DNA from 3 places in the Pseudomonas sp. ABC1 genome. Region 2 is predicted to be linked to each of the others. Evidence: riboswitches for the same ligand, from Rfam matches in the RefSeq annotation. Region 2 holds a riboswitch; each other region holds the start of a gene.
The links. Region 2 has a riboswitch for cobalamin ahead of HW090_RS06110 (TonB-dependent receptor). Riboswitches for the same ligand answer to the same signal wherever they lie in the genome.

Region 1 (3,275 bases), 1.3 Mb from region 2:
CGACGATCAGCGGCGCTTTGAGTACGCAAGGACAGCAGCACGGTTTTTCCACACGGCAAGCACGCTTCGTCGCGGTGCGCCGCCCTTTCGTGCTAGCCCGCGAACGACTTCCCTACCGGCCTGAGCTCAAGGCCTGGCTGATTTCACCTGGGCATCGGTTGTTTCACCAGCTCTGGCACGCCGCCCGCGATCGTTGGCGGCATCTGGACGAAACGCAGCGGCGTGGGGTACGGAGCCTGGGTTGGCAGCCAGGGCCGGAAGGCCAGGAGCGGGATGCGCGGGGCAAGGAGCGCCACCGCAACGGCTCGGGCGAGGACTTCCTGTTCATGCACCGGGATATGGTGCTGAAGGCACGTGCCATGCAACCGTTGCTTTCCTGGCCCAGTCTGCCGCCGCCACGGCCCTATATCGGCCATGGTGTGCAGGCATTCATCGACTATGTGGAAAACCACGATGGCTATTCGACGCCGCCGTTCTGGGAGATTCCCGGTGATGCTGGCTTCAATGCCTGGCTGCTCGGTATCAAGAGCAGCGAGGGGTATTTCGGTAATTTCCAGCTGTGGGAGGCGCAGTACCAGAACCCTGAGTACTTGAGCACTCTGTGTCTGGGAGAGTTGGGTTCGCGTATCGAGCTGGGTATCCATGACTGGCTGCATATGTGCTGGGCTTCCCTGGCGCGCGATCCTAACAGCGGCCTGCCGATGCCCTATGCGCGCAACCCTGTCGACTTCTCCGAGCGCTGGTTCCGCGAGGACAATGATTTCCTTGGCGATGCCTTCTCGTCCCATGTCAATCCAGTGTTCTGGGCGTTCCATGGCTGGATCGACGACCGTATCGACGACTGGTTCCTGGCCCATGAGCAAGCACACCCCGGTGAAGTGGTGCGCACCCTGGTCGATGGCGTGCCCTGGTTCGCCCCTGGGCGTTGGGTCGAGCTCGCGCGGCCCTGGCTCGGGCCGCAGCAGGCCGGTTGCGGTGCCTGGCTACAAGGCAATGGTGGTGGCGGCGGGGAGTTGGATATCGAGACCATGAAGCTCGCGCTGCGGATCATCCACTCCGACGAGCTGGAAGTGGAGCGCCTGTCCAAGCGTATACCCCGGCGCCCCTGGTACGGTCGGCACCTGCCGCCTGGGCCTGGCGGAAAAGTATAGATCTGGATTCGCTCCACCCGAGCCCTCCCGCTATCGGCTTTCCACTGTTTTGCTGCTAACCTGCCACACCTCGAACAGGTGCCCGCGCCATCTCCATGGCAGGGCTGAAACGGGAAGTCCGGTGAGTCGTGCCCAGCGCATGCCGAGTCCGGCGCAGCCCCCGCTGCTGTAAGCCTGACGCTGCCGTGATACGCCACTGGGGTTCGCTCCGGGAAGGCGCGGTATGCGAGCGACGGCGAGCCAGAAGACCGGCCTGTTATGACCAGGTATGACCCCGGGGTGAGGGTGGTTGCCGCTGCCAGGCCTTTTCGTGCTTGCCTGTGTGCGTCCATCCGGCCCCTTTGCGGAGTGGCGAGCGATGATCGACGAACAGAAGAAGCAGAACCATGCCGAGCGCATGAAGCGCAAGAAGGCCGTGGTCGATGCCGGTATCGACAAGGCGCAGATCGAGCGTGGCATCCTGATCCTCATCACCGGTAACGGCAAGGGCAAGAGCACTTCGGCCTTCGGCACCCTGTACCGGGCGCTGGGGCATGGCCAGCAGGCCGGGGTGGTTCAGTTCATCAAGGGCACCCACGCGTCCGGCGAAGTCATCTATCTGCAACAGCACGCACCACAAGTGCGTTACCACGCGATGGCCACCGGTTTCACCTGGAACACCCAGGACTGGGACAAGGACAAGGCCGCCGCTGACGAAGCCTGGGCCCATGCGCGGGCCATGCTCGCCGATGCCAGTCTGAACCTTGTGGTGCTCGACGAACTGACCTATATGCTCAAGTACAACTACCTGGTGCTGGACGAAGTGTTGCAAGCCCTGCGCGAGCGGCCCGCGCACCAGAGCGTGATCGTCACCGGGCGAGCAGCCAAGCCGGAGCTGGTCGAGCTGGCTGATACGGTGAGCGAAATTCGTGACGTCAAGCATGCCTACAACGCTGGGGTGAAAGGCCAGGCTGGCGTCGATTTCTGATGTTTTTGCGCTTTCGTAGGGGGCCGCAACGGCTTCGCGGGCAAGCCCGCGCCTACGGGGCGGGGGTTGTGCTGTCGCTGCTGGTCGTCCAGGGCGCCATGGCGCTGCCTCGCGTAGTGTCGACCAACCTGTGCGCGGATTACCTGGCACTGGGGCTGGCCGCGCCCGGTCAACTGTTGTCAGTGTCGGCCAAGAGCCAGGATGCGCGGGTGTCGTCCATGCCTGGGCAGGCACGCCAGTACCCGGCGAATCAGGCCACGTCCGAGGAGATTATCGCGCTGCGTCCGGACCTGGTGCTGGCCTCGCGCCGCTGGCTGGCGCAGAACCCGCGCGAGCTGTTCCAGCGCCATGGCATCGAGGTACTGGCGGTGCCGTACCCGACCACCTGGCAGCAGATATTCGACACCACGCTACTGGTCGCACGGCGCATGGACCGGGAAGCAGCCGGGCAAGCGCACGTGGCCGATTGGCAGGCGCGCCTGCAACGGTTACAGGCACGTGAGCGGCCATTCCGCTTGCTATACCTGCGCCCCAATGGCGGCAGTGCCGGGTACGAAACCTATGTCGATACGGTGTTCCAGGCCCTTGGCGCGGAGAACGCCTTCCCGGCACGAGGCTGGGGGCATTACCCGCTGGAGCGCCTGCTCGGTGCTCCGCCGGATGTGCTGGTGAAAGCGGATATGCTGATCGACCAGGGTCATGCCAAGTCATCCTACTGGCGCCATCCTCGGTTGCAGCAACTGTTGCGTCATACCCCTTCGATCACCATCGCCGATAACCGCTGGGGCTGCAGCGATGGGCAACTGGTGACGGCTGCGGAGCAACTGGCCGGGCAACTGGATGCACTGGTCGATACGGGAGTGCTGCACCCATGAACCGGCTGGTGAATCCCATCCTGCTGCTGATACTGGTCGTGTTGTTCCTGTTGTCGCTGAGCATCGGCTCCGTGGCCCTGACGCCAGGCGAAGTGCTGCGGGCGCTGCTGCAATGGCAGCCGGCCAGTGACGACTTGCGCGACCTTGCGGTACAGCAGTGGATTATCGTGCATGAAATCCGCTTGCCCAGGGTGTTGCTGGCGATCCTGGTCGGTATGTCGCTGGGCACGGCAGGGGCGGCGTTGCAGGGCTTGCTGCGCAATCCGCTGGCCGAGCCTGGCC
Region 2 (3,275 bases):
AACTGCTGGCCCTGCTCGATGATGCCGAGGCAGCCCCCTTCCAGGCCTTGCTGGAGGAGGCCCGTGGCGAGCGCGAGCGCCTGGAGGCCGAGCTGCATAACGGTCGCGACCGTCTGCTGGAACTGAACTCCGCGGGCGGCGAGAAAGGCGCGGCCCTGGTCGAAGCCATCGAAGAGCAGGACGACCAGTACAGCCTGCCCATCTACATGGAGAGCCTGTTCGACGCCTTCGGCATCGACAGTGAGGACCACTCCGAGAACGCCCTGATCCTGCGCCCCAGCGAGAAGATGCTGGATGCCAGCTTCCCGCTGGGCGACGACGAGGCCGTGACCATCACCTACGACCGCGCCCAGGCGCTGTCGCGCGAAGACATGCAGTTCATCACCTGGGAACACCCGATGGTGCTGGGCGGCATGGACCTGGTGGTATCGGGCTCGATGGGCAACACCGCGGTGGCGCTGCTCAAGAACAAGGCCCTCAAGCCGGGGACCGTGCTGCTGGAGCTGCTGTTCGTCAGTGAAGTGGTCGCACCGCGTGCCCTGCAACTGGCGCGCTTCCTGCCACCGCTGGCGATTCGCTGCCTGCTCGATGCCAATGGCAACGACCTCGCGCCCAAGGTCGCCTTCGACACCATCAACGACCAGTTGGAAAGTGTCCCCCGCGCCAGCGCCAACAAATTCATCCAGGCACAGCGCGACATCCTGGCGCGTCAGATCGCCGTTGCCGAAGGCAAGGTCGCGCCCAGCCACGCCAAGCGCGTCAGCGAAGCACAGCATCGCCTGACGGCCGACCTGGATGAAGAACTGGCACGCCTGATCGCCCTCAAGGCGGTCAACCCGAGCGTACGCGACAGTGAAATCGACGCCCTGCGCAAGCAGCGCGAAGACGGCCTGGCCATGCTGGAAAAAGCCGCGCTGCGCCTGGAGGCGATCCGCGTACTGGTCGCCGGCTGAAGCACTGCCCATCCCTTGCGCACATAAGGTCCAGGCCTTATCGTGCGCACGCTTCAAATCCCTGCAGGTGTGCCCCCTGGGCATTAAACGGGAAGCCGGTGAGCCCCTTGGCAAGGCCGGCGCTGCCCCCGCAACGGTAATCGATCACGACTGACCCTCGGCACCCGCTCATGCGCCACTGCACCCCGGTGTGGGAAGGCGAGCGGATGGATCGAAAGCCCGGAGACCGGCCTGCATGGAACCCACTGGTGTTGCGGAGGGCAGCACCATCAGGCTCCGGCGCGTCCGGGCGCCTGCTCCTGCCCTCCTCAAAAGCATTACGCTCTTTTGAGGATTTACCCGATGAAACTGTCCCGTCTTGCCCTGGCCATCAGCCTGCTGCCCCTCGCAGCGCACGCCGTTGCCGAGGATGATCCACTTGAACTCGCCCCCACGGTCATCACCCGCGCGACCGACCTGAAGAACCCGGCCCCGGCCAGCGTTGCCGTGATCACACGGGAACAGATCGAATCCAGCGCCAGCAACAACCTGCTCGACCTGCTGCGCACCCAGGCCGGCCTGCAGATCCGCGACACCATGGGCGATGGCAACCGTGCCATGCCCAGCCTGCGCGGCTTTGGCGAAAATGCACCGAACAACACCCTGGTGGTGGTCGATGGCCGCCGCCTGAACCAGCCCAGCCTGGCCGGTCCCGATCTCAACAGCGTGCCCCTGGCCAATATCGAGCGCATCGAGATCATCCGAGGCGCCGGCACCGTGCTCTATGGCGACCAGGCCGTGGGCGGGGTGATCAATATCATCACCCGCACGCCGCAGCACAATGAGGCCTATCTGGAGGCCAGTCGCGGCAGCCATGACCTGGAAGCCTATCGCGGGCATGTCAGCCAGCAACTGGGGGCAGGCTTCTCGCTGTATGCCAGTGGCGAGACGCGCAACACCGACAACTACCGCGACCATAACAACGGCAACTACAGCAATGCCTTCGGCCGCCTGCGCTATGACCATGCCAGCGGCCATGCGCTCTACGAATACCAAACCGTCGACGACGAGCTGCTCTACCCCAACGCCATGTCCCGTGCGCAACGCAGCCTCGACCGCAAGTTCAGCAACTCGCAGGCCTGGTTCGACAGCAAGACGCAGGTGCACCGCTTCGCCCTCGAACAGCGCCTGGGCGATATCTGGGGCCTGAACTTCGACTACAGCGAGAGCGACCAGGATGGTGTTGGCAGTTGGGGGCCAGGCTCCGACTACACCCAGGACACCCGCACCAAAACCTTCAGCCCACGCCTGACCGGCCGCTTCGACAATCGCCTGGGCCAGGCCGAGTGGCTGCTGGGCCACGACCATGTCACCAGCGACTACGAGAACCGTGCCTCCTGGAGCGCCACCCTGACCCGCCAGACCCTGCGTGACTGGTACACACAGTTCAGCCAGACGTTCAATGACGAACTGACTGCCACCCTCGGCTACCGCGCCAGTGAAGTCGACGACGACAACCACGGCCTAAACCGCAAGCACCGGGACCGTGAGGGCAGCACCAGCATCGGCCTGAGCTGGCAGATCGACCCGAACCTGCGCACCTTCATCAAGCGTGAAGACGTGCTGCGCTGGGCGAATGTCGACGAGAACGCCTTCACCGCGCCCGAGGTGGTATTCCTCAAGCCGCAGACTGGCGACTCCTGGGAAACCGGCATCGAATGGAAGGACCAGCGCCAGCGCTACCAGGCCACGCTGTATCGCCTGGCCCTGGACAACGAGCTGATGTACGACCCCTTCGCCAACGGCCCCTACGGCCCCGGCTCGGGCGCCAATATCAACCTCGACAAGACCCTGCGCAAAGGCCTCCTGCTGGAAGGCGAGCGCCAGTTGAGCGACGCCCTCAGCGTCGGCGCCCAATATAGCTTCACCGACGCCGAGTACCGGGCTGGCACCTTCCAGGGACAGCAGGTGCCCTGGGTCTCTCGCCACAGCGCCAGTGCCCATGTCGCCTATCAGCTCCTGCCCGGACTCAAGGGCTACCTGGAGACGGTCTACACCGGCAAGCGCTACTACTCCGGGGATGACGCCAACACGCAAGGCCAGGCAGGCAGCTACACCCTGTTCAACGCAGCCCTGCGCTACGACTATCGCCAGTTCAATACGCGCCTGCGCCTGAACAACCTCACCGGCAAGCGTTACGACGGCTTCGCCAGCAAGACCAGTCGCTATCCGGCGGCGGAAGAAGACATCCAGCTCAGCGTCGGCTACCGCTTCTGACAAGAGCCCGTGGGGTGCGCCCAGCGCATCGGGAATCGCACCCGACGCCCTCCACTCTTCGCCCCT
Region 3 (3,275 bases), 1.8 Mb from region 2:
ACAGGACTTCGGTCGTTATCGACGTGAACAGGTAGAGCGCCGACAGCATGAACAGCGGCCCGGCCCATGGCACCTGGGCCATCAGGTAACTGACGATGAGCGTTACCATGCCGACCTTGTCCATGGCGATGCCTATGGCCAGCATGCCGAAGATCAGGCTGAGGATCTTCCAGTCGATGGCCTTGTAGGCGTCTTCGGTGTCCAGGCAACCCGTGGCGACCACCACGCCGGCGGCGATGATCGCCAGCCCTTCGATGGGCATCACGCCGAAAGCTGCCAGCAACATCACCGAGGCCAGCGCGAGCAGGGCGATCGGCGCCTTCTCACGACGGTAGGCGCGCTCCTGCACGGTGTTGAGGCTGATCAGGTCGCCGTTGTCGGCGAAGCGCTTGATCTGTCCGGGCGTGCCTTCCACCAGCAGCACGTCGCCGAACTGCAACTGGAAGTCGTCCAGGTCGCCCTGCACATTCTCGTCCTGGCGGTGCACGGCCAGCACCACGATGCCGTAGCGCGCCGGCAGGTCGAGGTCACGCATGGGGCGATGGATATAACGCGAATTGCGCCCGACGATGGCCTCCACCAGCAGGGTGTCCTTGTTGCTGATGGTCTCGAAATCCTCGCCCCGGTTGAACGCCAGCTTGCCGCCCGCGCGCAGTTCCACCACGTCCTTGACCTGGCCGTGCAACAGCAGCAGGTCGCCGCCCTGCAAGCAAGTGTCGCGCGAAGGGGAATTGATGCTTTCCTGGTCACGCACCAGCTTCAGCACTTGCAGGCCGCTGTCGCCATTCAGGCGGGCCTCGGCGATGCTCAGGCCGATCATCGGTGAGTCGTGGGGGACCAGCAGTTCGCTCATGAAATTGCGTTCCAGGTTCGGACGCAGCTTCTGCGACAGGCTCTCGCGGTCGGGCAACAGGCGCTGGCCGATGGTCAGCAGGTAGATCACTCCCACGGCGGCGAAGGCCATGCCGGGCAGGGTGATCTCGAACATGCCGAACGGCTCCATACCCGCTTTGCGTGCCACGCCATCGACGAGGATGTTGGTCGAGGTGCCGACCATGGTCATGGTGCCGCCGAGGATGGTGATGTACGAGAGCGGGATCAGCACCTTGGACGAGGCCATGCCGGCACGGCGGGCGAGGGCGATGGCCACCGGGGTGAGGATGATGACCACCGGCGTGTTGTTGAGGAACGGTGAGATCGCCAGCGTGGTTACCGTCAGGCCGATCAGTACGCGGGTCGGGCTGCTACCGACGATCCCGCCGAGCCAGGTGGCCAGTGTGTCGATGCAACCGGTGCGCTCCAGCGCCGCTGACAGCACGAACATGCAGGCGATGGTGGCGGGCGCCGGGTTGGAGAGGACGCTCAGCACCTCATGGGGCGTGAGCAACTGGCTGACCAGCAGGACCGCTACCGCGATCCCTGCGACTAGGTCGGGGCTCCACTTCTCGCGTACGAACGCAAACAGCACCCACCCCATCAGGCAGGCGACAAAAATCAACGGCAGGTCATCGCCGAACGGCATGGGGGCATCCTTAACAGCGCGCGAATCTCGTGTGAGGTATCGGCTTCCGGAACCCGGCTGCCGCGCAAGGCGCGCACGATAATGGCATTAGCCCAGGCACGTCTAAGATCGTTTTATAAGGTGCATATGCTGCATGGTTATTTGCGGCGATGGCGGATAACCGCAAGCCCCTGGGCAGGGCCATTCGCCCCTGTCTTTTCAGAATGTTGCCAAGTAAGGTTATCGCGATGGTCCGGTTTTGCCTGTGGCGAGCCGGTAAAAAGGGAACAGGGTGCGGCGATGAGACGCCAATGCCCTGGCTGCCCCCGCAACTGTAAACGGTAAGCGACGCTCATATGCCACTGGCCTGCCAGCCGGGAAGGGAGCGAAGCGCAGGCCGTGAGCCAGGAGACCTGCCATCCGCTCGAACGGGCATCACGCTCGCTTTCTTCCCCTGACGATCGCGCGGTGGGCGCGGCAAGGACATCACATGCATATCGAACCGGGCGTCGTCGAAGGCGCCAAACTGGGTCTCAGCTACATGACGGCAGTGGGTGGCCTTGGCCTGACTGTCAAACTGGCACGCGATGCTATCCGCGACAATGGCGGCGCTACTGCACTGCTGTTGCGCAGCTTGCTGACCACCGTTCTGGTGTTCTGCTTCTTCGAGGTCTTGCCGCACCACCCTGTCGGTGTCTCGGAAGTGCACCTGATCCTCGGCTCCACGTTGCTACTGCTGTTCGGCGCGGGCGCCGCTGCCATCGGCCTGGCCGCCGGTTTGCTGTTGCAAGGCCTGCTCTTCGCGCCCTTCGACCTGCCCCAGTACGGCATGAACGTCACGACTCTACTGGTGCCCCTGTGGGCCATCAGCCAGTTGGCCAAACGCATCATTCCGGCAGGCACCGCCTACGTCGATACCTCCTACAAACAGGCACTGGCACTCTCCACCGCCTATCAGGGCGGTATCGTCGCCTGGGTAGCGTTCTGGGCGTTCTATGGCCACGGCTTCACCACGGAAAACCTGGCCGCCGTCGGCACCTTCGGCCTCGCCTATATGAGCGTCATCCTGCTCGAACCCCTGGTAGACCTCGGCGTCCTGGCCGCCGCCAAGGCATTGGCGCGCTATAGCAGGGGGAATCTGTTCAATGTGCGGTTGCATCAGGCTGCATAGAATATGCGCCCATGCAGCCGATACGAAAAAGCCGCGCAATGCGCGGCTTTGAAGATGGTGGGCCCACACGGACTCGAACCGTGGACCAAAGGATTATGAGTCGCCTAGCCGGATCGCAAACCAACAGGAGCCTATCGTAAGGTACCGAAGGTGGAGGAAGCTCAAGCTCAAGCTGCAAGCGGGTTTGGCGAAGGTAAGCGAAATTTAGACAAGCTGCCTAGCGTACCGCTATTGTACCGAAGCGAGGTGATGAGGGAAGGGGTATAATGGCATCCTGGCCACACCAGCATAGGGCTTCCTTCCGCTGGTCAGAAAGGAATAATCGAAGAGTTTGATGGGGTGAACAGCGTCATGCAGGCAGAGAGTCACGTTCAGGCGGCAATCGCGAGGATCTTCTCCTCTGCCGTCTTTCGGGAACTCGTAAGAGACGGTCGCTCGTCCCTTTTTGCGCGGCTGGTGCATGAGATCTATCGCGAAGCAAGCACCTGCCCATGGAGTGTCGGAAGATTCTTTGATGAGTGTTTCAATTTTTTGAAACGCTCAGACCTCCGGAACGAATATGCTTATAAATCAGCTATCATTCAGAAAATCTTGCTGGGCTCT

Region 1: another riboswitch for cobalamin. It lies ahead of cobO (cob(I)yrinic acid a,c-diamide adenosyltransferase); the one in region 2 lies ahead of HW090_RS06110 (TonB-dependent receptor).
Region 3: another riboswitch for cobalamin. It lies ahead of HW090_RS13780 (energy-coupling factor ABC transporter permease); the one in region 2 lies ahead of HW090_RS06110 (TonB-dependent receptor).

What each region holds. Positions count from the first base shown of each region.
Region 1 is NZ_CP058349.1:129,751-133,025, forward strand. It holds gene HW090_RS00395 (PvdJ/PvdD/PvdP-like protein) at 1-1,151, shown strand, start outside; cobalamin riboswitch at 1,211-1,423, shown strand; gene cobO (cob(I)yrinic acid a,c-diamide adenosyltransferase) at 1,510-2,118, shown strand; gene HW090_RS00405 (ABC transporter substrate-binding protein) at 2,118-2,993, shown strand; gene HW090_RS00410 (iron ABC transporter permease) at 2,990-3,275, shown strand, end outside.
Region 2 is NZ_CP058349.1:1,389,742-1,393,016, forward strand. It holds gene rapA (RNA polymerase-associated protein RapA) at 1-953, shown strand, start outside; cobalamin riboswitch at 1,002-1,203, shown strand; gene HW090_RS06110 (TonB-dependent receptor) at 1,296-3,209, shown strand.
Region 3 is NZ_CP058349.1:3,149,473-3,152,747, forward strand. It holds gene HW090_RS13775 (SLC13 family permease) at 1-1,522, opposite strand, end outside; cobalamin riboswitch at 1,734-1,937, shown strand; gene HW090_RS13780 (energy-coupling factor ABC transporter permease) at 1,992-2,672, shown strand; gene HW090_RS13785 (sce7726 family protein) at 3,012-3,275, shown strand, end outside.